4 regions of the Vibrio olivae genome follow, and region 2 is predicted to be linked to each of the others. Evidence: predicted binding sites of a transcription regulator. Region 2 holds the regulator's gene; each other region holds the start of a gene.
The links. The regulator CRP, encoded in region 2, controls carbon source genes, mostly activating them, when cyclic AMP is high. The targets are predictions, from matches to a motif close to TGTGANNNNNNTCACA.
Positions count from the first base shown of each region.

Region 1 (8,293 bases), on a different contig from region 2:
AGGCGGTTCAGGCTTAGTGGGTTCAGAACTGATTAAACAGCTTCTTGACGTGCCATCGATAAAAAACGTCTATGCATTGGCACGTAGGCCACTGGTTTTTCAAAGCCAAAAACTGAAATCTCTTGTCTCGCCGAAGTTACAAATCACTGACTGGCAGGAAAACACACCCCCGCCAAGCTTGGGGTTTATCTGCTTAGGAACGACGCTCAAGCAAGCCGGTTCAAAACAAGGACTGGAAAAGGTCGATTACGATTTAGTCTGCCAAGTTGCTCGTGAAATGAAAGTTATTGGGGTCAAAAGATTAGCGGTCGTTTCAAGCTTAGGCGCATCATCACGCTCGATGTCTCACTACCTACGTTGTAAAGGGAAAATGGAACTCGCGCTGCGAGAAATGGGCTTTGAACAGTTGACTATTGCGCGCCCAGGACCACTAGTTGGACTTCGAGATTCACCAAGAAGCAGCGAATGGTTGACATTATTCACGCTCAACGTTTTGAAGCCTTTACTCATCGGCCCCCTTCAGAAAATACGTCCTATTCGCGCGTCTCATGTGGCTAAGAGCATGCTGTATAGTGTGTATCAACCGAGCAGCAAACGAGTCACCCTGTTAACGACACCAGAGATGAAACATATGCTGAGCCAATATCAGCATACGAATGATTGATTCTTAGAGCGCTATTTGCTTTGAGCAATCCAATAAAAGGGGAGCCTCAATCGAGACTCCCCTTTTGCTTATAACGAAATGACTGTTTGTAACGAAATAACGTCTTACGCAGCTAGAGTTTCAAACTGCCGACCGCAGAAGAGACGTTTTCAGCCCCACGATAAATTTCATCCATGATCGATGAAACTTCGACGATTCGCTGATTAGTGTCACTCGAAAAAGCCGATACGTCAGACATTGAATTGGTTACGCTATCCGTCAATTGGATGTTTTTTCCCACCACATTATTAATCTCTTCCGTGGCTGTGGATGTTCTCTGAGCCAGTTTACGCACCTCTTCAGCCACGACAGCAAAACCTCTGCCTTGCTCACCGGCTCGCGCCGCTTCGATCGCCGCGTTTAAGGCAAGTAAGTTGGTTTGGTCTGCGATGCCCTGAATCGTTTTCACGATTTCTGATACGTCTTTGGACTGATCAACCAATTGCGCAATCAATATACGAGATTCTTCTATACTTTTCATGACTTTATCAGCCAATACTACGGAATCTTGCAGTGCTTTGTTGCCGTTTAACGCCACTTGGGATGTCTCGACCGAAGTGCTGTAGGCCACCGAGGCAGCGTCAGCCGTACTTTGCTCACGTTGAACATCCTCTGTAATGTTCGATGCAAATTTGACGACTTTATACACGCGATCATTTTCATCAAAAATCGGACAATAAGATGCTTGAATCCACACTTGCTCGCCATATGAAGATTGGCGCATGAAACGACCAGAAAAGGCTTCACCTTTGGCTAATCCTTTCCAAAAGTCGGGGTTCTCTTTATAAAAGTCGTCAAAACACAACATACGGTGGGACTTGCCTTTAATTTGACTCAGTTCATACCCCACGACATCCAGAAAGTTCTGGTTGGCGTTTAAAATCGTGCCATCAATTTCAAATTCAATAACCGCAAAAGTGCGATTCAGCGCAGTCACCAATTCGCTTTGACCTTTTGCTTCAATCGCCTTACCAGTGACATCTGAGGCGATTTTCATGACGCCGGTCACCACGTCATTTTCTCGAATGGGAAAATAGGTCGCTTCGATCATCACTGCAGTGCCATCTTTAGTGACACGTTTGAAAGTCCCTTGTTGAGCGTGCCCTTGTCTTAGTGCCTGCCAAAACGCTTTATATTGAGAGGAGTTTACGTAATCCTTTTCACAAAATATTCGGTGATGTTGATTGATGATTTCGGTGCTTGTATACCCAATTAGGCTGAGAAATCTCTCATTGGCCTCGATAATATTTCCCTGAGGATCAAATTCTATCGTCGCCATATTGAGCTTGATGGCATGCAAAATACTGTCAGAGCGAGTGACATGCTCAGTATCACTGCTATTTTTTTTCTTAAAAAACATCACAACCTTCCAAAAATCAAACCGAAATAAAAAGAGAATCTAATTTAGTCATTTATTAATTATGCAATTACTCTAAACACCATTCGTTAGTTTGTCACATGCTATTTATAAATTAATTTCTGATTCATACAATTATATAATTCAACCCGATTCATAAACTATTTATTTTGGATTCTTTTCAAAAATTTCAAAACGTTATCGTTAGTCATCTGTAATCGATTGAGACGTTACCTATCGACACAATCGCTAAACTTTACAGTGAGTTTAGTTTACGCATCGCCATTACGCTCAAATAAAAAAACGCCTCAAAAAATAAAAGCAGTGACTCCACGTATCTACGATAACAAACGTTATTTTTGGCAAGCGTCGTGTCGGTAAATGCGTAAACTCCCCGCAATGAATCACAAAGTCACCCTGTTTTGTGTCAGCAGAGGAAACATAATACCCAAGGGAAAGTAATCTTGGTTTGTCCATTGCTAAGCCTTTATTGCAGTGGTCTAATACTGGTTATAGATGACTTCAATATTTTTGGTATTCCAATATGCATCAAGAGCAACAACCTACGTTTTTCTTTTTTGATTACGAAACGTGGGGAACAAGCCCGGCGAAAGACCGTCCATCGCAATTTGCTGGCGTTCGCACCGATATGGACTTCAATATTATCGGTGAACCTCTTGTGATTTATTGTCAGCCGCCTTCGGACTACCTTCCTTCACCAGAAGCCGCATTAATCACTGGAATTACACCTCAAAAAACCGTAAAAGAAGGGTTACCAGAACCCGAATTTATCGCCAGAATTCATGAACAACTGGCTACGCCCAATACCACTAGCTTGGGCTACAATAGTATTCGTTTTGATGATGAAGTCACTCGCTACACCTGTTATCGCAACTTCATCGATCCCTACGCGTGGAGTTGGCAAAACGGTAACTCTCGTTGGGATTTGTTGGATGTATTACGCGCTTGCCATGCGCTGCGTCCTGAAGGCGTCAACTGGCCAGAGAATGAAGACGGCTTTACCAGTTTTAAACTCGAACACCTTTCCGTTGCGAATGGTATTGAACACGCTAATGCCCATGACGCGATGGCGGATGTCATCGCGACGATCGAAATGGCCAAAAAAGTGAAAGCCGCACAGCCAAAACTGTTTGACTACTTCTTAACCATGCGTCACAAGCGTAAACTCAACGAGTTAGTTGATATCGTCAACATGACCCCTTTAATGCATGTCTCTGGCATGCTTGGGCGCGAATGCCAGTACACCAGTTGGATTGTCCCCGTGGTTTGGCATCCGACGAATAAAAACGCCGTTGTGGTGGTTGATCTCGCTAAAGACCCCACGCCATTGTTAACGTTGGATAGTGACGAGTTACGTGAGCGTCTTTATACGAAACATACTGACTTATCCTCAGAGCAACTGCCGGTTCCAGTAAAACTCATTCATCTCAATAAGTGCCCGATTCTTGCTCCAGCCAAAACCTTAACCGCTGAAAATGCTCAGCGCATTGGTATCGACCGTGAGCAGTGCTTACAGAACTTGGCGCTTTTACGCCAAAATCCACAGGTGCGAGAGAAACTCAGTGAACTGTTTAGCGTCGAGCGGGAATATCAAAATGAGACTGACGTTGATACTCAGTTGTACAAGGATTTCTTCTCGCCAGCGGATAAAGCCTCTATGGAGATTATTCGCCAAACGGATCCGAACAATTTAGCGGCGTTGGATATAACATTTAATGACCCACGAATTGCTCTGCTTTTATTCCGATATCGTGCTCGCCATTACCCATGGACGCTCGACGAATCTGAGCAACAAAAATGGGCAATGCATTGCCGAGATTATTTTGAATCACGCATTGAAGATTACATGCTCAATTTGGAAAACCTTGCGCACGAACACGAGAGTGATCAGCATAAGATGGCGATCCTAAAAGCTGTTTATCAGTATGTAGAAAAATTAGTTTCTTAGAGTGACACCGTCACTCTAATGTCTATTTAACCGAGTTCTTTGCTTCCACCATGATAAAAAACATTCTCCAATATGTAGTCTCTATGGGACTGATTCTTCTTTGCTTACTTGCGGGAACCAATATTCAACAACTGATGGGTACCGCAATACCAGGCAGTATCATCGGCATGCTGATCTTATTTGCCCTCATGGCAAGTGGTTTAGTGCCTGTTGAATGGGTACGTCCAAGCGCCAATTTATTCATTCGCTACATGATCTTGCTCTTCGTTCCCATCAGTGTCGGTTTAATGGAGCACTTTGATGTACTGGTCAATAATGCATTACCGATTCTCGCAAGCGCCGTGGGGGGCACACTGATTGTCTTGGTCGTCCTGGGTTTAATGCTCGATCGCATGCTGAGGAAAGGAGAAAAATAATGTGGTTACTCATCACGCTCATTGTGTTTTTTGCTACTCGTGAATTTAGTAAGCGAATCAACAACCCACTGTTTAATCCGCTGTTACTCAGCATCGCAATACTTATCCCGTTATTGATGGTATTGGATATACCGTTTGAGACCTACTACGCTGACAATCAATCCATCAGTTTCTTATTGCAACCTGCCGTCGTCGCCCTTGCTTATCCTCTGTATGAACAGTTACCACAAATCCGAACTAACTGGCGCATAATCATGTTAGCGTGTACGGTTGGCAGCGTACTGTCTATGGTTACCGCTGGTGGCATTGCCCTGCTGATGCACGCGGATATTGAACTGATTGCCGCGCTGCTCGGTAAATCCGTCACAACGCCTATCGCAATGGAAGTTGCAAGTCACCTCGGCGGTGAACCGGCCATTGCGGCCATGTTGGTGCTGATTGTCGGCTTGCTCGGCGCTATTATTGCCTACCCGATTTACACACTGTTAAACATCAGTCATCCCGTTGCGCGCGGATTGACCATGGGTACCATTTCACATGCTCTTGGGACGGCGACATGCGCGGAAAAAAATCCACAAGACGCGGCATTTAGCTCACTGGCACTGGTCGTGTGTGGTGTGATTACTTCGATACTCGCACCTTCGTTTTTTGCTGCCATCATATGGCTGGCAGGCACCTAAGCACGGTTGAGAGCAAACAACGAGATCACCATCAACAATTGTTAGAATGCAATCGATAACATGTGTGAGCTCACTCTAATAATGAAACATAACACTACGTTTCATCTTTTTATGTGATATTGATCGGCGTAATGTGGCGCGTAATTCCTAGAATATATAACCCATATTAATTAAATGTTTCTTCGTCTTAGCCCAAAGCATCGACCAAGATTCACGCAGGATAAAGGATCAATTATGACAAGCCGTATTGAACAGGCGCTGCAAGAGATGCCCAAAGTTGTCTCAGACTTTTTGGCACCGATATTTTTAAATAGAGATTTCGATGCAACATTATCGACAGAGCAGTTTGCTGAGTTACAAACCATCACAGGTTTGGCGGATGATGAATTGCGCCTTGCGTTGCTACCACTTGCGGCCGCTCTGGCCTATACACCTTTATCTAAATTTAATGTTGGCGCGTTAGCTCGCGGAACATCGGGTAAAATTTATTTTGGTGCGAACATCGAGTTTGATGGTGTTCAGCTTGGACAAACCATTCATGCTGAGCAGTGCGCCATTAGCCATGCTTGGATGAAAGGTGAAACAGGTATAAAGGATGTGACCGTCAACTATAGCCCATGTGGTCACTGTCGACAGTTTATGAATGAACTGACCACCTCTCAGACCTTACAGATCCAATTACCAGAACGCGCTCCAATGTCTCTGCAAGAGTATTTGCCCGATTCATTTGGCCCGGGCGACCTCGGTATTGATGCGGGTTTGATGTCAAGTGTGAATCACGAATTGACTAGCCAAGATAGCGATCCTCTGATTCAACATGCCTTGTCAGCGCTTAATCGAAGCCACGCCCCATACACCCATAATTTAAGTGGTGTCGCACTAAAACTTAAGAATGGGCGCATTTTTACCGGTGCTTACGCGGAAAACGCAGCGTTTAATCCAAGCTTGCCGCCACTGCAAGTTGCCTTGGCGCAATTATTAATCGCCCAGCAATCTATCGATGATATTGAAGCTGGCGCGCTGGTTGAAATGTCTTCAGGCACAATAAGTCATTTGGCGTGCACACAATCGACTTTAGAAGCCATTAACCCTGATGCAACGCTGGCCTACTTATCGCTGTAAGCTAAGCAAACAAACGAAAAAGGCGCGAGTAACTCGCGCCTTTGTTGCATTTATAGACTCGCTAAACATGGTAAAATGGACTCATGTCGATATTCAGCCCGGTTGGTGAAATGGCGCGCCCAATAGTCAATGGCACCTTTTTCAAATCGACGTAAGTCACCTCGGTAAAGCGAGTGTATTTAGTAGAATAAAAGCACTTCACTTCCGGTTTAAGTGGCTCATGAGCATTCGACACCCATACAATCCCCAAACGCTGATCGCTCAACTCCACCACAGATCCCACCGGATATACGCCGATGCAGTTGATGAATTTATATACGAGTTCTTTATCAAGGTGGTGTGGCGTCAAGCTCAATAATACTTTGAAAGCTTCCGCTGAACTCATCGCTTTTTTGTAACAACGATCTGCGGTTAACGCGTCATAGATATCGACGATACTGCTCATTCTGCCATGTAAAGGTAACTGCTCACCGCTCAAACCAAACGGATAACCTGTGCCATCCATTTTTTCGTGGTGCATTAGACACACATCACGGCTAATAGGCCCAAGACCTTTAATCGACTTAAGCATATCTTGAGCAAACACTTGGTGCAGTTTCATGTGCTCGAATTCTTGCGGAGTCAGCTTACTCGGCTTATGCAAGATGTCGTTATCGACCTTAATTTTGCCGATATCATGAACGATTCCGCCAATCGCCAACTGTTTTAACGTTTGCGTGTCCAGCTCTAAATATTTGCCAAAGGTCACTAATAAACACGCCACATTCACGGAATGTTCTAGAAGATAGGTATCCTTATTGCGTAGCGCTGAAACACAATGAAGCGCGTCAGGATCCACCATCACGCTATCAATAAGCTCATCCGCCCACTGATTGAGTTCATCTAATTGCAGCGGTTTACTATCAAACGTCTGGCTTAAGAGTTTTTTAGCCAATTTGCGTGCTTCACCAATGACCTTAGTGGCTCGTTTTTGATTGGCGTCTCGGCTGAATAAACGCCTAGTCTTGCTTTCCACGGGATGGTGTGGCTCTGCAGACTCTGCTGTGGACGCTGACGATGTGGATGCCATCAACGTTGAATCAAAGCTTTGTTGAACGGGTTTAGGTTTAGGGAACTGACACCCCTTTTCAGACAAAGCGACATCAACCCAAGCAAATTGGATTCCACGCTCGATTAATTGTTCAATGGATGCCTGATGACTAACGCGTCCCGCATTAGCCAGATTGACCCGCTTATTGTTTTCAATCGCAGTGACAAACATGCCGACGGTCAGGTCTTGAATTGGAATCTGAATCGATTGGTTAGGATCGTACTTCATGCACAGACACATAACAAAACTAATGTGAATGCAGTTTAACAATAAGCCGTACGTTTATGCTACGCCTGAATGCTACAAAAGCGTTAAAATTTGCTAAGTAATTCTAAAAATTAACTAAATTAGAGTTAATAACAATATTCACAATGATTTTCCACCGCGCACTCATTGAGCGCATCGATAGCATGCCCGTATCACTTTGGGTTTGTCACCCACGATGAGGCTTATCTCTATTCTCCTTGTTTTCGCCCGGCATCTGGTTACGATTTGAGGTAATATACACTTCATTTTGTAAAAAAGTTTCTATCGATTCCTCTTCATCATCGTAGTTGAAGAAATAATACATCGAATGAAACAGTGCCATGATAAAACTTATCGCACAGGTAAATACTGGAATTAAACTCAACCAGCCTAATTTAATAAAACCATAACTCACTGCGCAGACAATAAGATTAAAAATGATGCCTTGGCGCTTTTTGCGCTTGTATGGTGTTAACTGCTTTCTACTACGTGTCATATTTCTCTAAGATATTTAAGTACAACGTTTGAATCCAAATGCTGTTGGTATTCCAAATAATCAAAACCTTGCTGAAACACATATTCCGATACCAAGGTACGGATGGCGTTTTGTAACTGCTGTGGATTCCAAGGTTTCTCAAAATAATGATCAATGCCTGCGGCGTTAATTGCTGTAATGGTATCAGAGTGGGTTGCTTGACCGGTAAGTAATA
Region 1 is NZ_JBHMEP010000001.1:1,042,577-1,050,869, forward strand. It holds gene ACFFUV_RS04825 (NAD(P)H-binding protein) at 1-664, shown strand, start outside; gene ACFFUV_RS24065 (methyl-accepting chemotaxis protein) at 777-2,063, opposite strand; gene sbcB (exodeoxyribonuclease I) at 2,605-4,029, shown strand; gene ACFFUV_RS04845 (CidA/LrgA family protein) at 4,080-4,445, shown strand; gene ACFFUV_RS04850 (CidB/LrgB family autolysis modulator) at 4,445-5,125, shown strand; gene cdd (cytidine deaminase) at 5,360-6,247, shown strand; gene ACFFUV_RS04860 (cyclic di-GMP phosphodiesterase) at 6,309-7,565, opposite strand; gene ACFFUV_RS04865 (hypothetical protein) at 7,771-8,079, opposite strand; gene ACFFUV_RS04870 (response regulator) at 8,076-8,293, opposite strand, start outside.
Region 1: the regulator CRP is predicted to act here: its motif matches at 5,189-5,204, upstream of cdd (cytidine deaminase).

Region 2 (8,293 bases):
GCCTTATGTCTACTCAGGTTCCGAACATCAAGAAAAAGTCTTCACATCGGGTGCGCTTGATGAGTTGTTCGCCTCGACACAAAAGTTTGGTTTTGAGGTGCTAACGGCTTATACCGCAGGTGCCCGTAGCATGTATACCAAAGGTGGGGCAGTCACTTCCGTAGAGGACATGAAAGGTAAGAAGATTCGTGTCATGCAATCTGACACCATGATCAAGATGCTTTCATGCATGGGTGGTACTGGTGTGCCAATGAGCCAAGGGGAAGTGTACACCGCAGTACAACAAGGGGTTCTTGATGGTGCGGAAAACAACGAAATCACCTATGCCGATTTGAAACAATATGAAGTCGCGCCTTACTTTTCAACCACTCGCCATCTGATGGTGCCCGATTTAGTGGTTATCAGTAGCTACTTCTTGTCTACGATGTCTGCAGAAGACCAGGCGACCATCAAACGCTTAGCCAAAGAGAGCACGCCAGAAGAGTTTAAGATCTGGAATCAGCAAATCACTGAAGCGAAGAAAGTGGCGCAAGATAAGGGTGCAACGTTCACTGAAGTGGATATCAAGCCGTTCCAAGAAGCTTGCCATTCTTTGCAAGACCAACTGTTAGAAACACCGGCTCAAAAAGCGTTATTTGAAAAAATCACCGCATTGCAATAATTGCGCGTGTATCGATGTGGTCGAGGCGAATGCCTCGGCCTGATAAAGGTTAAGAAGTTATGTTGAACAATGATCAAAGTGGCCTACTTGGTGTCGTGTCTATGCTCAAGCGTTGGCTCGATAAGCTGGTTGCGAGTACATGCATTGCCATTGTTGCGGCGATGACCGTTCTGGTGACTTACCAAGTCGTAGTGCGATACCTGTTTAATAGTCCTAGTGCCGTTAGTGAAGTGATGTCGCGCTACCTGTTTATTTGGTTAGTGCTGATTGGTAGTGCGTACGTGTTTGGGTTGAAAGAGCACATGGCGATTTCGTTCGTGAAAGAAAAGTTCTCTGCCAAAGCGCAAGTGATTGTCGAAATGTTTATTGAATTGACCACGGTCGTTTTCGCTCTGGCAATTATGCTGGTGGGGGGCTACAACAGCGCCGTTCGACAAATGTGGCAGTTGGACTCTGCACTGCAAATTCCAATGGGGGCTATTTATGCCGCGATTCCAATCAGTGGCGGTTTGATGGTGTTTTACTTTTTACATAATGAATTGCAGCTGTTCTCGCGTTGGAAGCAATTGCGTTCTTCAACGGTGAACTAGGGGTAGGGTATGGACATTGCTTTAACAGCTGCCTTAATCATGTTTTGTGGTGTGGTGTTCTTTTTAGTCATTGGCGCGCCAATCGCGATTAGTGTGGGTATTTCTTCTTTTGCGGCCATGATGATGATCTTGCCTGCGCAAGGTGCGATGGTAACCTCTGCGCAGCGCATGTTTGTTGGCCTTGACTCATTTGCTTTATTGGCGATTCCCTTCTTTATTCTGGCTGGCAATATTATGAATAACGGGGGCATCGCGATACGGCTTATTAACTTTTCAAAGATTGTTAGTGGTTTCTTCCCGGGCTCTTTAGCGCAAACCAATGTGGTTTCAAACATGTTGTTTGGGTCGATCAGTGGCTCTGGTGTTGCTTCTGCGGCGGCAGTCGGCGGGATCATGTCACCGATTCAGCAAAAAGAAGGCTATGACAAAGCGTATAGTACCGCGGTGAATATCGCGTCAGCGCCTACCGGAATGTTAATTCCACCAAGCAATACCTTAATCGTCTATGCAACGGTTGCAGGTAGTGTCTCTGTCTCGGCTCTATTTATGGGCGGTTACATTCCCGGTATTTTATGGGGATTGGGCGTGATGATTGTCGCGGGTATCATGGCAAAACGCCGCGGGTACATCGCCAAAAATCGAATGACGTTGGCAGAGTGTATCAAAGTCTCATTGGAAGCGATTCCAAGTTTATCACTGATCATCGTGGTCATTGGTGGGATATTGGGGGGAATATTTACTGCAACCGAAGCTTCAGCGATTGCCGTGGTGTACGCCTTATTCTTGAGCCTATGTTATCGTTCCCTAGATTTTCGCACTTTGCCAAATATCTTTTTACAAACTGCGAAAATGTCGGCGATTGTGATTTTCATGCTGGCAACCTCTTCGATTATGTCGTGGGTAATGGCGTTCACGCAAATTCCAGGCATGATTGCGGATTTCTTATTGTCGCTGACCGACAACCCAATCATCATCTTACTGATCATCAATATTGTGCTGTTGTTTATCGGTACCTTTATGGACCCAACCCCAGCCGTATTGATCTTTACACCCATCTTCCTACCCATTTGTATGGGGTTAGGCATGGATCCCGTGCAGTTTGGTATTTTGTTGGTATTCAACTTATCGCTTGGTACGATCACACCGCCCGTTGGGCCGATACTGTTTACCGGCTGTAAGGTGAGTGGTATCAGTATTGATGCAGTGATTAAAACCTTACTACCGTTTTTCATCGTTATCTTTGGCGTGTTAATGCTGGTTACCTATATTCCAGCAATTTCGATGACGCTGCCTGAGTTGATGGGACTGATTAAGTAATCAATGAAACGTGAATAACACTTTGTTTATAGCCCCAATTTCGATTGGGGTTATTTGTTTTTTTGCTTGTTATTCAAGCCTGCAGGAATGATTGCAGGCAAAGAGTAGTGTAATCTAAGCCAACATTTGTCAAACGAACCTATCTATGGAACCGAGTAAAAAGACTGAGTATCGCGCGCCTGCCTTAGAGAAAGGGCTCGATATTCTTGAATTGCTGGCAGCCCATGGCGAGCCTTTAACTAAAAAGCAGATTGCTGACAGTCTAAATCGCAGCGTGAACGAGATCTTTCGAATGCTGTCGGTATTAGTAGAAAGGCAATACATTGAGTTTGATGCTTGGAGCTCAGGCTACTCGTTAACCTTAAAAATGTTTGCGTTGTCGAATCAACATCCACCAACATCACAACTACTAAAGCGCGCCGCGCCGCTGATGGAAGAGTTGTGCAGCAAAGTGAATCAATCTTGCCATTTGAGCAGTTATAAAAACGGTGAAATGGTGGTGATTGCTCGCGAAGAAAGCCCTTATAAAATGGGCTTTGGTTTGCGTTTAGGCTCAAAAATCGACATTTGCTCCTCAGGCTCCGGTATTGTTTACTTAAGCTTTAGCTCTGAGCAGCAACGTCAGCAAGTGTTAAGCCGTGTTGATGCGACTGAAGAAGAAATCGCGCATGCGCTTAGCCATGTTGAAGGGACTCAACAGCAAGGTTATTACGTGGGGGATAGCCCCCAGATCTCCGGGGTAACCAACATCAGTGTCCCAATCATTGGGGTGCAAGGGGACGTGTTAGCGGTGATTACGATTCCGTATATGACTTTGAATTCACGGACGGTTCACCATCACATTGAAGATATTGAAAATACCAAGCAAGAGTTGCTCAGTGTGGCTCAGCAGTTGAATCAAGATCTCTGCTAGCAGGCTTACCAATGCTTAGAAACACAAAAGCCACCTGAGCGGTGGCTTTTTCTGACAGCAAATTGCTTAGCGAGTACCGTAAACCACGATGGTTTTACCGTGCGCTGAAATCAAGTTTTGCTCTTCAAGCATTTTCAAGATACGACCAACGGTCTCACGTGAACAACCAACAATTTGGCCGATCTCTTGGCGAGTGATCTTAATTTGCATACCGTCAGGGTGAGTCATTGCATCTGGCTGTTTTGCTAGGTTAAGTAGCGTTTGCGCGATGCGACCAGTCACGTCAAGGAATGCTAGGTCACCAACTTTTTGGCTTGTCACTTGTAAGCGGCTTGCCATTTGCGCTGATAGGCGCATTAGGATGTCCGGATTCACTTGAATCAACTGACGGAATTTTTTGAATGAAATTTCTGCCACTTCACATGGTGATTTTGCACGAACCCAAGCGGTACGCTCTTGGCCTTCTTCAAACAAGCCAAGCTCACCGATGAAGTCACCTTGGTTTAGGTAAGAGAGAATCATCTCTTTACCTTCTTCATCTTTGATTAATACCGCAACAGAACCTTTAACGATGTAGTACAAGGTCTCTGCTTTTTCGCCCGCATGAATCAGCGTGCTCTTTGAAGGGTATTTATGAATATGACAGTGTGAAAGAAACCACTCTAATGTTGGGTCGGTTTGAGGTTTACCTAGAACCATAATATCTCACTTCCTCTGCAGGGTACGCTTGCTTCTTTTCCATATTGTAGCGAAGCTTTTAATACGAGCTTCCTAGAATAAGAGCACTTTAACAATGCTGCAAGCTATCTTGTGTTTCGGTAAGAAATAGTATCCTTTTTAGAAAACGATTTCTTGATTTTAATCGGGTCATACACCGATAAATCTACGCAAAAATGTGCACATGATCACGGTATGAAAAGTAATCACCAAATGTAGGAAAAATTACCCTATCTTTCCTGTCTCTATGAGCTGCTGTAGGAGAGGTCTAACGATCAACTCCATGGCAAAACTCATCTTACCGCCAGGCACCACGATGGTGTTATGACGCGACATAAACGACCCATCAATCATCGCAAGTAAGTACGGATAGTCAACATTTTTAATCCCTCTGAGGCGAATGACGACGAAACTTTCGTCCAAACTTGGAATCCCTTTGGCATTAAGTGGGTTGGAGGTGTCGACTGTGGGAACGCGTTGGAAGTTGATATGGGTTCGTGAAAACTGCGGAGTAATGTAGTTAAGGTAGTCATCCATCGAGCGTACGATGGAATCCATCACAGCTTCACGCGAGTGACCTCGATCGCGTGTATCGCGGACAAATTTCTGAATCCACTCTAAGTTGACTATCGGCACCATGCCAATCAAAAAATCGACGTGCTGCGAGACATTCACGTCACCATCTACCACACCACCGTGCAAGCCTTCGTAGAATAAGACATCGGTATCACTAGGGAGTTCTTGCCAGGGAGTAAAGGTGCCCGGCATTTGGTTGTATGGGACGGCTTCATCAAAAGTATGTAAATAGCGGCGGATTTGTCCAACACCTTCATGGCCGTATTTACGAAAGAACTCCGCTAAGGCTTCGAAATCATTCGCCGCAGGACCAAAGTAGCTGATATGACGCCCCTGTTCGCGCGCTTTACGAATTTCAACGTCCATTTCCGGACGCGTAAAACGGTGGAAGCTATCACCTTCAACCCAAGCGGGTTTAATGTTCATCATATTGAACATTTTGCGAAACGCTTCTGAAGTTGTGGTTGTACCGGCACCGGAAGAGCCCGTTACCGCAATGATCGGATGTTTTGCTGACATGACAAACCTTGTCTAATTGAATACCTTCCTGAAAGCCACCAAGTGTCGGCGACGATAAGTCGCTGGGTGATTTTTAACCCAGCCACTATAGCACGAAGTTATCGCATGTCATCGAATGGTATTCTGTAAATGAAATGAGACGCGTAAAAACGGCCAAAATGAAGTGCTAGAATTTATTTTTAACTTGAATATCAACTGATTCGTGCAGCTCTGAATAAACCACTACCGCTTGGTTGGTTCTAAGTTGATGTTTGACCTGCTCTATTTTACGGTCAAGAGAGACTTCGGAACTGCCGTAATCAGTCCCTTCCCGCAGAACAAACTCACGAATTAAGTTATCCAATGTTTCTGGCGCGATGTCTTGCCATGGAACAATCATAAATACCTCGTTCTTTTATGATAAGTAACCCGTCGAGTTCTATTATGCCGTCTTTAAACTGCGATAGTAAGCGGGGAGTGTATCCTCAAGCCAAAATCGCGGTTTGAAAGCACTACCTGAAACAAAGCCGACATGACCGCCATGGTCAAACAAGCGATAGTCGATATTCTCGGGTAGGACAAACTTAGGAATCACGGCATCGGTCATAAAAGGATCGTCTTTAGCGTGAATGATTTGAGTGGGCAGGGTGATGTCTTTGAGGCGATGGATGCCTGAGCACTTCTGATAGTAATCTTGAGCGTCATTAAAGCCATGCAGCGGGGCGGTAATCAAATCATCAAACTCAAACATGCGAGTAACGCGCTTGATGCTTTGATAGGTTACACCCAATTCACCTTTGAGCAGCTGATGTTTGCGTAAGGCATTGCTTTTCATTGAGCGCAATAAATAAGTGCGATAAACCTTAGAAAAGCCCACTTCCATCTGTTGAGAACAGGCGGAGAGATCCAACGGTGCAGAGATGAGCGTTGCTGCATCTAAAAGTGGTGTGGTGGCGTAGTTAGCTAGATAGTTGGCGAGCATGTTGCCACCAAGCGAAATGCCTGCGGCGACTTTACGCTGCTGAGGAAAGAGCTGGTGGAGGTACTCTAAGAATAATCGCGCATCTTCCACTTCCCCGGAATGGTAAGCGCGGGCAAGACGATTGGGCTTACCGCTGCAGCCTCGAAAATGCATCATTACCGCTAGCCAACCTTCCTCGGCGAAGGCGTGCATTAACCCATTGGCATACGGACTGTAAAAACAGCCTTCTAACCCGTGAAATAAAACAAAAATCGGCTTGTTTTGAGCACCATCACTTTGCCAGTCCTCACTCCAAGCAAGATCGAGAAAATCGCCATCGGGCGTATCAATGGTTTGCCAATGAGGTTCAAACAGAGCACGCTTTCGAATAAAACGCGGCGCTAAGGTTTGTAAATGTGAGTTGGTTAATCCAGTTGCTGCGATAAAGTGCGTCATAAGTATCCGTTTACAAATGAGGGTTTTCAGCCGGAGGCGTGCAAAACGCTGTATAAAGGTGCTCCCCTCCTAATTGGCGACAGTAGCGCAGTGTCAGAGAGTCACCGTGATTGGTGGTCAGCCCAAGTTGATTGATGCAATCGACTAGGTCTGACTGTTGCTGACGCTCCAGTTGCAATTCAAATTGTAGTGATTCGCGATACAGTGTATCTGGCAGGTGCGATTTGAGCTTTTTACGCAGTTCACGGTAACTATGCAGTAAGGTCTCAGACCGGCCAAGACAGGCTTCGAGCTGAAGCCACTGCTGATCATGGATAGTGATGTGCTGAACGTCGAGCCATTTCAGCAACATCAATAAATTCACGTTACCATTGAACTGGTTTTGTAGCTTTAAGCATGCTTCTTTGACTTCTCTAACACTGTAATATTGTAAGCTAAATTGCCATAAACGCTCTAAGGTTAAAGAAACTCGAACCTGCTCATCACTCATTCGTCATTGAACTCCTCTTCCATGGTTTCCAGCGTTTCTTGCTCGGTCATCCACTCCATTTCAACACTTTCTAGTTCCGCTTTCGCCTGAGCTTGCAGCGAAAGTATCTCATTCAGTTTAGCCTTATTTTCGAGTTCATACAGACTGTTGTCTGCAAGCTGAGACTCTGCTTCGGCTAATTGCTGGTTGAGTTTGTCCATCTGCGCTTCCAGTTTTGTTAACTGTTTACGAATTGGTGCGGTTAATTTACGGAACTCCGCCTCGCGACGTTTTTGCTCTTTACGATTGGCTGCGCTGTTGGCGGTATTCTTTTCGGGTTGTTGTGCTTGTGCTTCTTTGCGCAGTACTTTTTGTTGTTCTGTCAGCCACTTGTAGTAATCGTTGAGATCGCCATTAAAAGGGGCGACTTGGCGATCATGGACGAGGTACAAATCGTCGGCAGTCGCGCGCAGTAAGTAGCGATCGTGACTGACAATTACCATTGCTCCCTCAAAGGTTTGCAGCGCCATCGTTAAGGCTTGACGCATATCGAGATCCAAATGGTTAGTCGGTTCATCGAGGAGTAACAGGTTCGGCTTTTGCCACACAATCAAAGCCAGCACTAAGCGAGCTTTTTCCCCGCCAGAAAAAGGGGCTACTTTTTCCAGTGCTTTGTCACCTTGAAACCCAAAACTACCTAAGTAATCACGCAGTTGCTGCTCGGTGTGACTCGGGGCGATTTGCATCATGTGCTGCAATGGTGTTTCTTCGGGGTGCAGGGTTTCCAATTGATGCTGAGCAAAGTAGCCAATTTTCACACCTTGTGAATAGCGAAATTCACCAGACATCGGGTTTAAGTCGCCAGACAACAATTTAATCAGCGTTGATTTACCTGCGCCATTTCGCCCGAGAAGTCCAATGCGGCTACCCGGGACCAAATTCAGGCGGATTTTATCTAGAATCAGATTATCGTCATAGCCGGCTGATACCTCATCCATCATCAAAATTGGGTTGGGCAGAGCGGCTGGTTCACGAAACTCAAAACTAAATGGGTTATCAAATTGAGCTGGTAACACTTTCTCTAAGCGATCAAGGGCTTTAATTCGGCTTTGAGCTTGGCGAGCTTTTGACGCTT
Region 2 is NZ_JBHMEP010000010.1:16,230-24,522, forward strand. It holds gene ACFFUV_RS19730 (TRAP transporter substrate-binding protein) at 1-661, shown strand, start outside; gene ACFFUV_RS19735 (TRAP transporter small permease) at 721-1,251, shown strand; gene ACFFUV_RS19740 (TRAP transporter large permease) at 1,261-2,568, shown strand; gene ACFFUV_RS19745 (IclR family transcriptional regulator) at 2,714-3,481, shown strand; gene crp (cAMP-activated global transcriptional regulator CRP) at 3,548-4,180, opposite strand; gene ACFFUV_RS19755 (phosphoribulokinase) at 4,424-5,293, opposite strand; gene ACFFUV_RS19760 (YheU family protein) at 5,460-5,672, opposite strand; gene ACFFUV_RS19765 (hydrolase) at 5,715-6,689, opposite strand; gene ACFFUV_RS19770 (TIGR02444 family protein) at 6,700-7,179, opposite strand; gene ACFFUV_RS19775 (ABC transporter ATP-binding protein) at 7,176-8,293, opposite strand, start outside.

Region 3 (8,293 bases), on a different contig from region 2:
CGACTTTATCCATCAATCTGAAAAATAGCGGGCGAACCAGTGGTAAGGCAAATAGGGCAATCGCATACCAATGAGGTAACTTTCCGGTTGATGCGGTTAGAAACACCACCGCGAAGATGTCCTGCATAACAAGAATCCCGATCGCGATGGTGCCAAAGGTTGCATTCATATCACCCCGTTCTTGCAATGACTTTACCGCAAAGACCGTACTTGAAAATGACAGAGCGAAGCCAAGTAAGGCTAATTGTGCAAAGTCCATTGATGCTAATGCATTCACACCAAGCACTTTAAGGCCCACGAGGACAACACTAAACAGCGCAGTAGAAAGGAGATTATGCAGTGTTGCGCCAGCCCATATCTCTTTCGACATCAAGACTTTGACATCCAGCTTCAGGCCGATGGTAAACAACAATAAAGTGACCCCAAGATCCGCCAATTCAATAATGGTGTCATTGGTGGTGTAGCCGAAAGCATGCAAGCCAAACCCTGCAAGTAAGAAGCCGACCAGAGGAGGAAGGTGACACTTTAACGCAATGAAACCCGCGACAAAAGCGGCGCTAATAAGAATGAGATCCATGGCTGACGTTTACTCGCTTAATACAAAAAAGGGCTAGGTAGTATACTTAGCCCTTAAGTTTATCTAACTGTGAGAGTTTGTTGTTAATTTTCAAGTAACTTTTGTAACAAAACCCCATTTAACATTGCCCGCTTAATCATTGCAAAAGCTCCAATGGTCGGTTGAGTATCGATTTCGGACGCCACAATCGGTAACTGTTGATGAAATGTCTTCAAGGATTGATTTTCGACATTACGTTGTATTGCAGGAAAAACAATGTCTTGGCTTTGAATAATATCGCCGGCAATCACCACTTTCTGTGGGTTAAATAAGTTAATGGTGATCGCAATCGCTTTTCCTAACTGGTTTCCGACCCTCACTAAGCTTTGTTTAGCCAACTCATCGCCTTGGTTGGCATGCTGGCAAATCGTGGTAATTGTAATGTGCTCTGCTTGAGATAAGCTTGATTCATAGCCTTGGGCGATCAGTTTTTTTACCCGCTCTACAATCGCAGGATTGGCAGCCACTGTTTCTAAACAGCCAAAGTTACCGCACTGGCATTGTTCGCCGAGTGGATCGATTTGGATATGACCAATTTCGCCAACGTTACGGTTGTGGCCAAGAAAAACTTGTCCATTGACGATAATACCTGCACCGGTGCCTCGATGAACGCTAACCAAAATCGAATCCTGACAATCTTGGCTGGCTCCGAAATAGTGCTCAGCAAGCGCCATACCACGAACATCATTGCCGACAAAACACGGTACTTGAAAGGTTTCTACGATCAAATCAGAAATGGCTAAGCTGCTCACTGCAACGTTAGGCATGTATTCCACCACACCAGATTCAGGATTAACTAAACCTGGTAATGAGACGCCAATCGCGATCAGTTGTTTAATGAAGCCCTGCTGATTATCGATAAATTGGCGAATGTGCGTGATCAATCCGTCGGTAAGTTGAGTTTGGCTGGTGTAGTAAAATTCTTGGTGTTCAGACACCAGTTCTTTACCACCGAGGTTATATAAGCTGAGGTGGATATAGTCTCGCCCAAGCCGCACGGCAATCGAGTGGAAAGGCTCCACTTCAGTCGTGAGGGAGATAGCGCGTCGACCGCCTGTAGAGGCTTGCTGCGCTACTTCTTTGATTAAACCGCGTTCTAGAAGCTGACGGGTAATCTTGGTAACACTGGCGGGGGCTAATTGGCTAACATCCGCAACTTGAATTCGTGATATCGGGCCTTGTTGATCAATCAGGCGATACACAGCTGCGCTGTTAAGTTGTTTTACTAGATCTACGTTACCTATCTGTCCGCCATTCATGCTTTATGTTTACTCGTCTTGTCCGTTAACTATCGTTTTTACAACGTTGAAGTCGCGGTCAAATGCGGTGAGGTTTGCGACCATTCCTTCTCGAATACGGCCGAGTTTACTGTCTACACCGATTGCCTTGGCAGGATATAATGTTGCCATTCGCAGCGCTTCATCCAACGCGATACCGACGTGCTCAACGGTATTTTTAACCGCTTCTATCATCGTGAGCGCTGAGCCGCCTAGTGTGCCATTCTCATCAACACACTTACCATCTCGGTAATATACTTTCTTACCAACAAAAATAAAGTAATCCATATTAGCGCCTGCAGGAGCTGTGGCATCCGTCACTAATACTAATTTTTCGCCCTTAATTTTGTGGGCGATACGAATGTTCGCGTAATCAACATGGAAGCCATCTGCAATAATACCAGCATAGACGTCTTGAGTATCAAAGATAGCGCCCACCACTCCAGGTTCACGGCCAACACTAGGCGTCATCGCATTGAATAGATGAGTCGCAAAACGAATACCGGATTCAAAGCCTTGACGGGCTTCGATGTAGGTTGCATTGGTATGACCAATTGACACAACAATACCCGCTTGGTGAAGGCGTTGAATATGTGAATGATCGTTGATTTCTGGTGCTAGGGTCACCTTGGCGATGACATCCGCATTGTCACAAATTGTCTCAATCATTGCTTGGTTTGAAGGGCGAATGTAATCCACATTGTGAATGCCTTTTTTCGCGGCGTTAAGATAGGGCCCTTCAAGATGCAAGCCAAGTGAATGGTTTGGGTTTAGGCGTTGATACTCACGTGTGACCGCGATAGCCCGCTGCATATCCTCATCGGATGAGGTGATCAAGGTAGGAAGAAAGCTGGTACATCCAGATTTTAAATTGGCGCGATGCATTGTTTCTAGCGCGGCAGGCGTGATGTCGTCGTTAAACATCACACCACCACAACCATTGAGTTGTAAATCAATAAAGCCAGGACTTAAATTTGCGCCCGCCAAATCTTTCTTTTCAATGTTGTGCGGCAGTTGTTCTTCACGGCAGACTTGTTCAATGACCCCATTTTTTACGACGACCGCATGGTGAAGCAATACGTCAGAGCCGGTGAATATTTTGCAGTTCGTTAGCGCATACATGGTCAGCTAATCCTTTTATCGATTCTTGTTCTTTGGTTACGCCTAAAATTTCCGTCAAACAACAATGGCAGATTGTCTCTTGTTTGTTTACATGGTCAGGCAAAATAAAATGAAGAAAAGTAACTTTTAGGTGATAAAATCTTCGGTTTTTTCACATTATGCGATATTTATGACAAGACCTAGGGCTGTTTTCTTCATTGTTTATAAATTTTTTTGGGTATTGATGACGCTGAATGTCAAGAATAACGCGGTTTACGAGATTATATTATCATTTTTTACAACATGAAATAAGTTTTATGATCTTGCTAGCAAAAACCCTATATTGCAGAACTTTGCGGTGATAATGATCACAAAAGGTAAGGTTTTAATTTGCGGAGCAAAATTAAAACCATAAACTGGGGGAACTAAATTGAGCGGATAAAAAAAGTCGTTCAAGATAATAAATATCCTATAGGGGGAACTATAAGGTGAATATTCTTGGTTATTTTCAAAGCGTAGGTAAAGCGCTGATGGTTCCGGTGGCAACTTTGCCCGCCGCGGCCATCCTCATGGGGGTAGGGTACTGGATTGACCCGACCGGCTGGGGTGCTAACTCTGCATTAGCGGGGTTCCTTATTAAAGCGGGAGCAGCGATTATTGACAACATGTCATGGTTATTTGCTGTCGGTGTCGCTTACGGTATGTCGAAAGACAAAGATGGTGCTTCCGCACTGGCTGGTTTGGTGTGTATGTATGTGGTTACAACCCTGCTGTCACCTGGTGCAGTTGCACAAATCCAAGGTATTGACCCTTCAGAAGTTCCTGCCGCATTTGGTAAAATTCAAAACCAATTTGTAGGTATTCTAGTGGGCATCATTTCTGCCGAAATTTATAACCGTTATTCGACAGTTGAATTGCATAAAGCGCTGGCTTTCTTCTCAGGTAAGCGCCTTGTTCCTATCTTAACTTCATTCGTTGGTATCCTTCTCTCTTTTGTTCTCATGTACATTTGGCCAGCGATTTATGGTGGGCTTGTACATTTTGGTGAGTCGATTCAAGGCATGGGGTCTGCAGGTGCGGGGATTTATGCCTTCTTTAACCGCTTGTTGATTCCTGTTGGTCTTCATCACGCATTAAACTCAGTGTTCTGGTTTGATGTTGCTGGGATTAATGATATTCCTAATTTCTTAGGTGGCGCAAAATCTATCGCAGAAGGAACCGCCGTTGCCGGTGTAACGGGTATGTATCAAGCTGGGTTCTTCCCAATTATGATGTTTGGTCTACCTGGTGCTGCTCTTGCGATTTACCATACATCGACCGCCAAGAACAAAGAAAAAGTGGCAGGCATCATGATTGCGGCTGCATTTGCTTCTTTCTTTACAGGGGTAACGGAGCCACTTGAGTTTTCATTCATGTTCCTTGCGCCACTGCTTTATGTGCTGCACGCCGTGTTAACGGGTATTTCGGTGTTTATTGCCGCTTCCATGCACTGGATTGCAGGCTTTGGTTTCTCCGCTGGTTTTGTCGACTTATTCCTTTCTACGCGTAACCCATTGGCGGTTCAATGGTATATGTTGATTATCCAAGGATTGGTGTTCTTCGCTATCTATTACGTTGTGTTCAGAACGGTTATCGTGCGCTTTAACCTCAAAACACCAGGACGTGAAGACGAGGTTGAAGGTCGCGCTGGTCAACCATTGCAAGGGGCAAAAGAGTCAAATAAATTGGCTAAACAGTATTTAAAAGTGCTTGGTGGTCATCAAAACCTATCGAACATTGATGCTTGTATTACCCGCCTTCGTTTGACGGTAAAAGACATGTCAGTGATTGATGAGCAGCAGCTCAAAGATTTAGGTGCAATGGGCGTGGTTAAACTTGGCTCTAACAACCTACAAGTTATCTTGGGACCGCTTGCGGAAATCATTGCCGGTGAAATGAAAAATATTGACCAAAACGAAGATTTATCTGAGGTTTCAACTTCCTCATAATACTTTTGGTTATCCATCATAGAGCCTCCTATTTAGGGGGCTTTTTTTGTAAAAACGTATAGAAATTGAACGACATTTGCCAACTAAATTGTCACGTATTGTGCTGGCGCGGCTTAATCATAGTGGCACAAACATCGAGTTGGTGGTGGTTTAAGCGTTGGTCGTGATTATTTTTCAAGAAAACTCGAGATATAGTTGTGCATTCGCAAAGAATTGTGGATCATTACCGCTAATATAATTTGTGGCCTAATTACAGGTACAAACCCTTTCTCTGACAATACTAAAACAATTGAGGTGCTATAGATGAGTGAAGCTGAAGCTCGTCCATCGAATTTTATTCGCCAAATCATCGATAAAGATTTAGCGGATGGCAAACACACAAGCGTGCATACTCGTTTTCCGCCAGAGCCGAATGGCTATCTGCATATCGGGCACGCCAAGTCCATTTGCTTAAACTTTGGTATTGCTCAGGATTACCAGGGACAATGTAACTTACGTTTTGACGACACCAACCCTGAAAAAGAGGATGTGGAATACGTTGAATCGATTAAGAATGACGTAAGCTGGTTAGGTTTCCAGTGGAGTGGCGATATCTGCTATTCGTCCAATTACTTCGATAAACTTTACGAGTATGCGATTGAGCTTATTAATAAAGGCCTCGCTTACGTTGAAGAGTTAACCCCAGATCAAATTCGTGAATACCGTGGCACTTTAAAAGCGCCAGGTAAACCAAGCCCGTATCGCGATCGCAGTGTGGAAGAGAACCTTGCACTATTTGAAAAAATGCGAGCAGGTGAGTTTGCTGAAGGTAGTGCATGTTTACGTGCAAAAATCGATATGGGTTCGTCGTTCATGGTTATGCGCGATCCCGTCTTATACCGTGTGCGCTTTGCCGAGCATCATCAGACTGGTGATAAATGGTGCATTTATCCAATGTACGATTTTACTCACTGCATTTCAGATGCATTGGAAGGCATTACTCACTCATTGTGTACGCTTGAGTTCCAAGACAACCGCCGTCTTTATGATTGGGTTCTTGAAAACATTACGATTGATTGCACGCCACATCAGTACGAATTCAGTCGCTTGAATTTAGAGTACACGGTGATGTCTAAGCGTAAATTGAACCAACTTGTGACCGAGAAACTGGTTGATGGTTGGGATGATCCACGTATGCCAACCATCTCTGGTTTGCGTCGTCGTGGCTTTACTGCTGCATCGATTCGTGAGTTTTGTAAACGCATTGGTGTCACCAAGCAAGATAACATGATTGAAATGAGCTCGTTAGAGTCTTGTATTCGTGATGATTTGAATGAAAACGCACCACGTGCAATGGCGGTTATTGACCCAGTTAAGTTAGTGATTGAAAACTACGAGCAAGGTAAAGTCGAAACCTTGAACGTGGCAAATCATCCAAACAAACCTGAGATGGGCAGCCGTGAAGTTCCGTTTACTCGTGAAGTTTGGATTGAGCGTGAAGACTTCCGTGAAGAAGCCAATAAAAAGTACAAACGTTTAGTGTTGGGTAAAGAGGTGCGTTTACGTGGCGCTTATGTGATTAAGGCTGAACGCATTGAAAAAGATGACCAAGGCAATATCACAACGATTTACTGTAGCTACGATGACCAAACGTTGGGCAAGAATCCAGCCGATGGTCGAAAAGTGAAAGGCGTTATTCATTGGGTATCAGCGGATAAAGCGCTGCCTGCTGAAATTCGTTTGTACGATCGTCTGTTTACCGTACCAAACCCAGCGGCGTCTGATAACTTTGCTGAAACCATTAATCCAGAGTCTTTGGTTATTAAACATGGCTATGTGGAACCAAGCCTGGGTCAGGCGCAAGAGCAAGCCGGCTACCAGTTTGAACGTACGGGCTACTTCTGTGCTGATACAACGTCAAGCGCGGACAAGTTAATATTCAACCGTACCGTTGGCCTTCGTGATACGTGGGCAAAGATTGGTGATTAGAAACTAAAAAGGCACAGAAATGTGCCTTTTAAATAGGTTTGTCGATCAAAAAAGGCGCTATAAGCGCCTTTATTATTTCTTCTCTTTATGTGCATCAGGGTTAGTTTTACAACTCCCATCACCACACTTGCCATAGAGATAAAGACTGTGGTTGGTCAAGTTAACATTGTAACGTGCCGCAATCTCTTTTTGACGGTCTTCAATTAATTGATCTGAAAACTCAATCACCTCGCCACAGTCTAAACACACTAGGTGATCGTGGTGATGTTGGGTTGAGAGTTCAAAGACGGATTTACCCCCTTCAAAATGATGACGAGTAACAATGCCCGCATCATCAAATTGGTTCAATACACGGTACACCGTGGCAAGACCAATCTCCTCGCCGAGATCAATCAGCTTTTTATACAGCTCTTCTGCACTGATGTGTTGGCACTCAGGCTGCTGTAGTACTTCTAAAATCTTTAGCCTTGGAAGGGTTACTTTGAGACCAGCATCCTTCAACGCTTGGTTGTTGTCTGACATATACATTCCTGTTGATGATCTGCAGCGATAAACAGCACTCACTATTCCGAATATTATAGGTTAGTATAAGGGAACAATAAACCACGAACTTCAAGGGGTTACTAGAGGGTCGTCATAAAATTGTACGATAATCACTGATTACAAACATCCGACCAGTTACAATTTATTAACTTAATCAATTTGGATGGAGTACAGGGATGAATTCTTCGCTATCTAAGCTTTTAACCCCAAGCGTGGCAAAATTTTTGTTAAACAGTTGGCCGCCTTTCTGGGGAGCGGGAATTAAAATTACTGAAATTAGTCAGGATTTTCGGCAAGTTAACGTTAAACTCAAACTGCGCTGGTGGAATAAAAATGCCAATCGAACGCAATATGGCGGCAGCATTTTTTCGTTAACTGACCCGATTTATGCCCTGATGTTGATGCGTATTTTAGGCCATCAATATTATGTGTGGGATAAACAAGCAAGCATCAACTTTATTAAACCGGGTACTACGGATTTGTTTGCTGAATTTGTGATTTCTCAGGGGCAGCTTGACGCCATTTTGCAACAGACTGTAACTGGCGATAAATACTTCCCGATATTTGATATCCATATAAAAAATGTTCAAGGCGAAGTGGTCTCGCAAGTACAGCGAACGCTTTATGTCAGAAAAAAGACGGCTTACCGAGAGTTAACCACCGCGGAATAATCTTTAGCGGTTGAAAGTAGATAAAAAAATCCCCTGAACAGTCAGGGGATGGTTATCAGTCTTCGAGCTCAGCGAGACACATCTCTTCGTAAATCTGCTCACACCACGTGTTGACACGTTGCTCGGTTA
Region 3 is NZ_JBHMEP010000001.1:193,915-202,207, forward strand. It holds gene ACFFUV_RS01020 (cation:proton antiporter domain-containing protein) at 1-577, opposite strand, end outside; gene nagC (DNA-binding transcriptional regulator NagC) at 661-1,875, opposite strand; gene nagA (N-acetylglucosamine-6-phosphate deacetylase) at 1,885-3,015, opposite strand; gene nagE (N-acetylglucosamine-specific PTS transporter subunit IIBC) at 3,483-4,982, shown strand; gene glnS (glutamine--tRNA ligase) at 5,286-6,950, shown strand; gene fcrX (ferric iron uptake transcriptional regulator FcrX) at 7,023-7,472, opposite strand; gene ACFFUV_RS01050 (DUF4442 domain-containing protein) at 7,670-8,164, shown strand; gene fldA (flavodoxin FldA) at 8,220-8,293, opposite strand, start outside.
Region 3: the regulator CRP is predicted to act here: its motif matches at 3,352-3,367, upstream of nagE (N-acetylglucosamine-specific PTS transporter subunit IIBC).

Region 4 (8,293 bases), on a different contig from region 2:
TACACGAATCATCGCTAAACGCCAGCCGACAGCCAAAGATCTAAGGCTGATCATGGCGATCATCAAAACCATTACTGATCTTGAGCGAATTGGTGATGTCGCGACTAAAATCGCTTACGTGGCGATTGAAAGCCCCGCATCGAAAGAGCGGCAGTTTAATGTTTCCCTTGAACCCCTTTGTCGTCAAGCGATTGATATGCTTCATCAAGTCTTGGATGCTTTTGCTCGAATGGATGTGGATGCAGCAGCCGAGGTTTACAAAATTGACGATAAAATTGATGCCGAATATGAAGCGGTGATTCGTCAACTCATGACCTTTATGATGGAAGACCCAAAGAATATCCCTCACATTCTGCAAGTTATGTGGTCTGCGCGAGCGATAGAGCGTGTTGGTGACCGATGTCAAAATATCTGTGAGTACATCATCTACTTCGTAAAGGGGAAAGACGTGCGCCATCTTAGTCACAATCAAAGCATTGATGACGCACTTAAGTAAGTATGCTTTGATGTGATCAAAAACGCCGGGCTTTGCTCGGCGTTTTAAGTTTTATCATAGTGTGTTGAGAACACTGGCAACGCCATTGATCAGACGAGGATTTGTCACGGGGATTTTATAGTCATCAATACCATCTTGCCCCATATGAGTATGCTGCACACGATAAATCATCTCAGAGTCTCGAGTGCTTTTGCCTGATAGATGGACTTCACGCACACCGCACTGCTTGACGATGGTTTCAACATTCTGCTGTGAAAGCCCTGCGCCCGCCATCACGATAATGCGGCCTGCCGCTTGCTCAACGAACTGGCTAAGCATCATTTGGCCCTCATTGACGTCTTGCGCTAGGCCAGACGTCAATACTCGCTCGCATCCTAAGCTAATGATGGCCTCTAACGCTTGTGGGCCGTTACGGCAGTGATCGATCGCACGATGAAAAGTGACCCCAAGGTTAAGCGCATGGGCTTTTGCAACCAAAGCACTTGCATTGTGTGAATCGATGTTTCCTTCTGGGGTGAGAAGACCAAGCACAACACCTTGTAGTCCAGCATCGCTCGCGGCTTGGATGTCATCAGCCATCATGTCGAGGTCATCTTGGTCGTACACAAAGTCGCCTTGGCGCGGGCGAATCATCGCGTAGACCGGTACATTGCTATGTTTTGCTGCTTGTTTCATCATGCCTACACTTGGGGTTAGGCCGCCAAGTGCCAGTGAAGAGCAAAGTTCAATACGAGTCGCGCCGCCTTTAAGCGCACGATGCAAAGATTCTAAATTATCAATACAAACTTCGAGCTGGTAGGTCATTGTTTGCCTTAATTGGGGTTAGGGAAAGAGAGTCAATCAGCCACAAAAAAGCCCTCGCAGTCGAGGGCTTAGAGAATTATCTCGTATTTATGCAGCGTCGTCTTGTTGCTCAGGTTCAACAGCGGCTACTTTTTTGGCTTTCTTTGGCGTCGGCTTACGTTTTGCTCCCAGCGCGTAGAGTAAATCTTCTTTGTTTTGCGCAAGGAACATGGCTAAATCTTCTTGTTTAGTCTCGTCTTCGATCAGTTCACTTTTTCCTAGTAAGCTAAACAGTTCATCAGCCGTATCCAGCATTTTGTCATAGGCGTCTGCTTCCGCTTTAGAGGTAAAAGTCATTTTCTCTTCTCCGTTACGTTCTACCACGTACTTGACGATTACAGCCATGGTGCATCCTCTGATTTTAAATTCGTGAGTTAATTACTGTCTTTTTATACAGTTTTGGTGACCAAAAGTCCAGCCGAAGTCTGAATAATGAGAACCCGCTGAGGGTTAATTCCCCCATTGCTGACAAAACTCAATAAACCGTTTAAGCAGTGGACTTTGGTATTTTTCCTTGTGCACCAGCAGCCAATAGCGACGTTTCATGTCCAGCGGGACATTAAGCCGAGTCACACGGCCGTCATTGAGCGCTGCTTCTGCTGCCAACGTTGACAAACAGGCTAAACCAAGCCCGGCGCTGACACTATTAATGATCGCTTCGGTAGTATTTAATTCAAAAGCTTCATGCCAATGTTCTAGCCGAGGTGCGACGGTGCGTAGAAAAAACTCACGAGTGCCAGAGCCTGGCTCTCGTAGTATCCATTGGCTGGCTTCAAGTTGATCGACCGTGATCGTCTCTAATCCTGCTAACGGATGCTTTAAGCTACAGATAATACACATTTCATCGCTACTAAACTGGGTGGAGATTAATTCAGAGTGGAGTGTTTTACCTTCAATAAGTGCAAGATCGAGTTCATAGTCTACCAGTTTTTGACAAATCAACGCAGAATTGGAGATAAACACGCTTTGCGACAAATGTTGAGTTTCTCGGCGAAAGTCACTCAGCAAATAAGGCGCAACTTGATTGCCTATGGTATCGCTTGCGCCAATATGCAGTTGTCCTGCCAGAGTATGAGTGTTGTCAAATAAGTGGGTAAGGTCATCACTGCGCTGCAGTAATTCGTCGGCCAGCGGAAGTAATTTTTGACCTTCTTGATTGAGAATGAGCCGATTGTTGACGCGATCAAACAGCGCATGACCAATTTGTTTTTCCAATTCTGCCAGTGCCATACTTACTGCGGCCTTGGATAAAAACAGCGTTTGTGCCGCTGCTGTCATGGTTTTATGTTGAGTAATGGCGGTAAAGACTTTGAGCTGTTTAAAAGAGATGTTGTTTGCCATGCTGTTTAGATATTCTGAACGTATTGCGTTCATAATTAGGTAATTAAGAACATAATACAAGTGTAACCCAATTCTTAGTTGGTTTTATGACTCTGGTTTGATTGAAGATCAAACGCGTTCAAGATGGGGTAGTAACTGAGTAGGGCTTAACCTTTTGCGAGGTTCATCAATGGTTTTTGCTCTGGAAACTAGGCGCGCTATGCTAACCTTGAGCTAATTTTGGTCATGAGGCATCAAGCTACTGTGTTTACGGTTTATCACTCAAATCAAGTCGACATTCTCAAATCTTTGCTGGTGGAGTTGATTCGCTTGAATCCTCTGCAAAACCCTTTTGAGCCCGAGCGAATTTTGGTGCAAAGTCCTGGTATGTCGCAGTGGCTGAAAATGGAACTCGCCAATGAATTTGGAGTGGCGGCAAATATTGAATTTCCTCTGCCTGCGACGTTTATTTGGCAAATGTTTACGCATGTTCTCCCTGATGTGCCTGAGCGTAGTGCTTTCAATAAAGAGGCGATGACTTGGAAACTCATGCACGTTTTGCCTCCACTGCTCAAGCATAGTGAGTTTGCTCCTCTTGAGCGCTATCTGCGTGACGATCAAGACGATGGCAAACTGTATCAACTAGCGGAAAAAATTGCCGATATTTTCGATGGTTACCTCGTTTATCGACCAGAATGGATCGCGCAGTGGGAAGCGGGTAAGAGTGTTGCTGAGCTCGAAGACCAACATCCATGGCAGCCGATTTTATGGCAAGCGCTTTATGACCATACCGTGGCGCAAGGACAATCGCCTTATCACCGCGCGAATCTGTACGAAGATTTTATCGAGAGTTTACAACAAGGGGCGATTCCCCCTAGCGCCTTCCCTGAAAGATTGTTTGTTTTTGGTATTACGTCTCTACCTCCGCGCTACATGGATGCGTTAAAGGCCATGGGCGAGCATATCGATGTCCATCTGATGTTCACTAACCCTTGCCGTTACTACTGGGGAGAAGTGCGAGATCGTAAGTATTTAGCGCGTTTGGCCGCCAAACATCGTCAACACTTGGTGTGGCAACAGGATCACTCACAACTTGATGGACACAGTGAGCAGCTTAAAGGGTCATTAGAAGCGAATATAACGGATGAACTGCATACCGATGCGGTCGGCAATAGTTTACTGGCCTCAATGGGGAAGCTTGGTCGTGACAATATGTATTTGTTGTCACAGTTGGAGTCTCACGAAATTGAAGCGTTTGTCGATGTCAGTCGTGATTGTTTATTGCATCAGTTGCAAGCCGATATTCTCAACTTAGAACAGCATCAAGACGATAGTCTTTTGCTGTCTAGCGAGCATAAGCAAATTATCGCGGAAGAAGATCGCTCATTAACACTCCATGCTTGCCATTCGCCAATGCGTGAAGTCGAAGTCTTACACGATCAACTCTTGGCGATGTTTGATCGTGACTCTAGCCTCAAACCGCGCGATATTATTGTCATGGTCGCGGATATCAATGCTTACAGTCCTGCAATCCAAGCGGTATTTGGTAATGCGCCAGGTGAGCGTTTTATTCCTTATTCGATTTCCGATCGCAGCGCCGATCAAGAAAGCCCGATTCTCAATGCTTTTTTGCAACTTGTGGCTTTGCCACAGAGTCGTTGCCTGGCTTCTGAGTTACTGGAGCTACTTGAAATTCCTGCGGTAATGGCGCGCTTTGCTTTGAGTGAAGAGGAATTTTTACTGGCCAAACAATGGGTGGAAGCATCAGGTATCCGCTGGGGACTGAATGCTCAAACGGCGGAAGAGTTTGATTTGCCGGCAAATCGTCACAACACGTGGCAATTTGGTATTGAACGCATGTTGCTCGGTTACGCGATGCCGGAATCTGCTGGGCTTTTTGAAACGCGTGAAGGTGAAAAAATTGCGCCATATAATGAAGTACAAGGCCTCGGCGCAGAGCTGGCAGGTAAATTGGCTCATTTTATAGAGACTGTCAGTCACTACCATCAAGCTCTGGCGATGAGTCAGTCTGTTGAGGAATGGCGCGATAAGCTCTACCAAATGCTGGATGATTTTTTTGCTGTTGAACTGGAAGGTGAGCTGGCGTTAAAAAATATAACTGATACGTTATCCCAGCTTAAACAGCAGCTTAGCGATGCGGGCTATCAACAACCGTTATCACCTACGGTTGTGACTCAATACCTACAAGATAAACTTTCTGGCACACGAGTGAGTCAACGTTTCCTCGCGGGACAAGTCAACTTTTGTACCTTAATGCCAATGCGTTCTATTCCATTTCGCGTCGTTTGCTTGTTGGGAATGAATGATGGGGTGTACCCGCGCTCCATGCCGCCTGAAAGCTTTGATTTGATGACAGGAAGAACGCGTCCGGGCGACCGCTCTCGCCGTGATGATGACCGCTACCTCTTTCTTGAAGCCATGCTGTCTGCTCAGCAGGCGCTGTACATCAGTTATGTCGGGCGCTCAATTCAAGACAACACGGAACGCGTACCCTCCGTGCTGGTGTCTGAGCTGATGGAGTATTGTCAGCAGAACTATTGTTTACCAAGCGATACATCGCTGGATGTTGACCGCTCAGGGCATAAGCTTGTTACGCACCTCACCACCCACCATCCGATGACGCCTTTTAGTCCAGACGCATTTCGCGGTGATGGTGCGAGTTATGCCAAAGAGTGGTTACCAGCGGTTAATCGCCGCGGAGAAAAGAGTGGTGAGTTTCAACAGCCCGTTGATGATTTTACGCTCGAGGCAAGCTTCCCGTTCGAACTGGATTTAGTCGAGTTACAACGTTTTTGGCGTTTGCCTGTTCAATATTTCTTTAACCGCCGCTTAAAAGTGGTGTTTGAACCTCCGTTACCAGTGATGGAAGATGAAGAGCCATTCGCTCTCGATGGTTTACAAAGCTACCAAATTCGAGATGCTTTGCTTGAGCGTTTTTTGCAAAGTGCAGAACAAACCCCACAAGCTTTGAATGATGTGGCTAAGCAGTTCGTTGAGCAGCAGCGCGCCCAAGGCAAGTTGCCTTATGGTGCATTTGGTGAGATTGAGTTTGAAACGAATCAGGTCCAGATTCAGGACTTGCTCAATGAACTGCTGTTTATTACTCAAGCTCCGCAAGAGGACGTAGATATCGACCTTGAGTTTGACTTTTTAGGGGCGGATAAACCGGTACGTTTACAAGGTTGGTTAACTCAACATTATCAGTCTGGGTTGGTGCGCTACCGAACCGGAGGCATTCGTTCACAAGATATTCTCTCAGCGTGGATTGATCACTTATCGATGGCTGCATCAGGGGTTGTAAAACCGACCCATATTCTCGGTTATTCGCGTAAAGAAGGCGTCGAGCATCTTCGTTATCCACCGCTTAGTGATAGCCAGCAAGCGAAAATGTGGTTACAAGCTTTGATTGAACTGTATTTCCAAGGCATGAGTGAGCCGCTGCCTTATTTTCCCAAAACAGCACTGGCGTCAGTGGAAGCGGGATTTAGTCGTGGAAAATGGGTCGATGACCAAGGCAAATCACTCAAGAAAATGGCGGATACATTTAACGATAGCTATTTATTCGCTGGGGAAGGGAGTAATAGTTATATTCAACGAATCTGGCCACAATGGAATGACACACTGGCCAGTCAAGCCTATACCTTGGCAAGTTTGGTCTTACAGAACCCGCGCTTACTGCTGCAGGATAATGAGGAGGAGAAATAATGGCCGCCAGAAAATCATTATTGTGTGTAGGGCGTTCGCTGTGCGGCCATAGGTCAGAGGGACCGTTATAGGGTGACGATGATACTTAGCTCATCGAAGTTGCGGCGATAGTAAAGGCTGACTTCGGTGACGTCCGTGAGTCAGATCTCACTACTTAGCAAATTAAAATTAGGTGTGAGCTTAGGAGTTAAATAATCTGGCCTAACTCACAATTAGAACAGCGTATTGCAATGAAAGGTCTCAATACTATGACAGTTAAGGCACAGCCAAAAGCCTTGGATATGATGACATTCCCTCTTCACGGTGCTCGTCTCATCGAAGCGTCGGCAGGAACAGGGAAAACATTTACCATTGCTGGGCTTTATCTGCGTTTATTGTTAGGGCATGGTGCAGATAAGCAGCGCCATGCTAAACCGCTGACGGTGGATCAAATTTTAGTTGTGACGTTTACGGAAGCCGCGACCGCGGAACTGCGTGATAGAATTCGTCGCCGGATCCACGATGCGCGAATGGCCTTTGCTCGTGGTCACAGTGATGATCCAGTGATTAGACCGTTATTGGACTCAGTGACTGATCACCGTGAAGCGGCAAAAACCTTACTGCAAGCAGAACGTCAAATGGATGAAGCCGCAGTCTATACGATACATGGTTTTTGCCAGCGGATGCTGACTCAAAATGCCTTTGAATCAGGCAGCCGGTTTAATAACGAGTTTGTGACGGATGAAAGCCACCTTAAAGCGCAAGTGGTAGCCGATTATTGGCGACGTTATTTTTATCCTTTGGGATTAACACTGGCCGGTGAGGTCAGGCAGATTTGGTCTTCACCACACGCGTTACTCAAAGACATTAGCCAATATTTGAGCGGTCAAGCTCTGACGCTTTCTGAACCTGAAATGGACAGCGAGCTTGCCGAACTCCATGAACACAATTTGCAGCAAGTTCAATCGCTGAAAAATCGTTGGCTTGAGCACAGCCATGAGTTTCTCGAGCTGATTTCAAATTCCGATATCAACAAGCGCAGCTATAGCAAAAAGTCGTTGCCAAATTGGCTTGAAGCGGTGGACCTTTGGGCGAACAGTGACACGCATGATTACCATACACCAGAAGCGCTTGGAAAATTTGCTCAGAATGTGCTGCTTGAGAAAACCCCAAAAGGTGAAGCGCCAACTCACTCGGTCTTTGAGTTAATTGAAACGTTTCTTGCTGCAGATGTGTCGCTCAAAAGCCCATTAATGGCGCATGCCATTCGTGAATGTCGAACCATGTTGATAAAAGCCAAACAGCAAAAGCAATGGCTATCGTTTGATGATCTTCTTGCCCAGTTATCGGCGGCGATTGATCAAGATGATCAGCAGCAATTGGTCGCCCGCATTCGAGAGTTATATCCGGTGGCGATGATTGACGAATTCCAAGATACCGATCCGTTGCAATATTCGATCTTTAGCCGAGTGTATCTTAACCACCCCGAGTGCGGGTTGTTTATGATCGGAGATCCGAAACAGGCGATATATGCGTTTCGCGGTGCAGACATTTTTACTTATATTAAGGCGCGAAACCAAGTTTCTCAACATTACACTCTAGGGACAAACTGGCGATCGAGCGCTGAAATGGTTGCCGCTGTGAACCAAGTTTTTTCAGCCGCAGACAGCCCATTTATCTACGATGAAGATATTCCATTTTATCCGGTCAATGCTAGCCCAAATGCCAATCAACGCTTTTGGGCTATCGGTGACCAAAAACAGCCAGCCCTCACTTATTGGTTGCAACCTGCCGATGATAAACCACTAAGCAAAGGGGGTTACTTACAAGTCATGGCGTCGGCAACCGCCAGTCAAATCCAAACTATTCTCACCGCCTCTCAGCAAGGTATGGCATCGCTGTGTAATGGCGATAAACGCACGGCGATTA
Region 4 is NZ_JBHMEP010000001.1:1,935,830-1,944,122, reverse strand. It holds gene phoU (phosphate signaling complex protein PhoU) at 1-496, shown strand, start outside; gene ACFFUV_RS09000 (copper homeostasis protein CutC) at 551-1,300, opposite strand; gene ACFFUV_RS08995 (YebG family protein) at 1,388-1,684, opposite strand; gene ACFFUV_RS08990 (LysR family transcriptional regulator) at 1,790-2,680, opposite strand; gene recC (exodeoxyribonuclease V subunit gamma) at 2,924-6,385, shown strand; gene recB (exodeoxyribonuclease V subunit beta) at 6,634-8,293, shown strand, end outside.
Region 4: the regulator CRP is predicted to act here: its motif matches at 6,520-6,535, upstream of recB (exodeoxyribonuclease V subunit beta).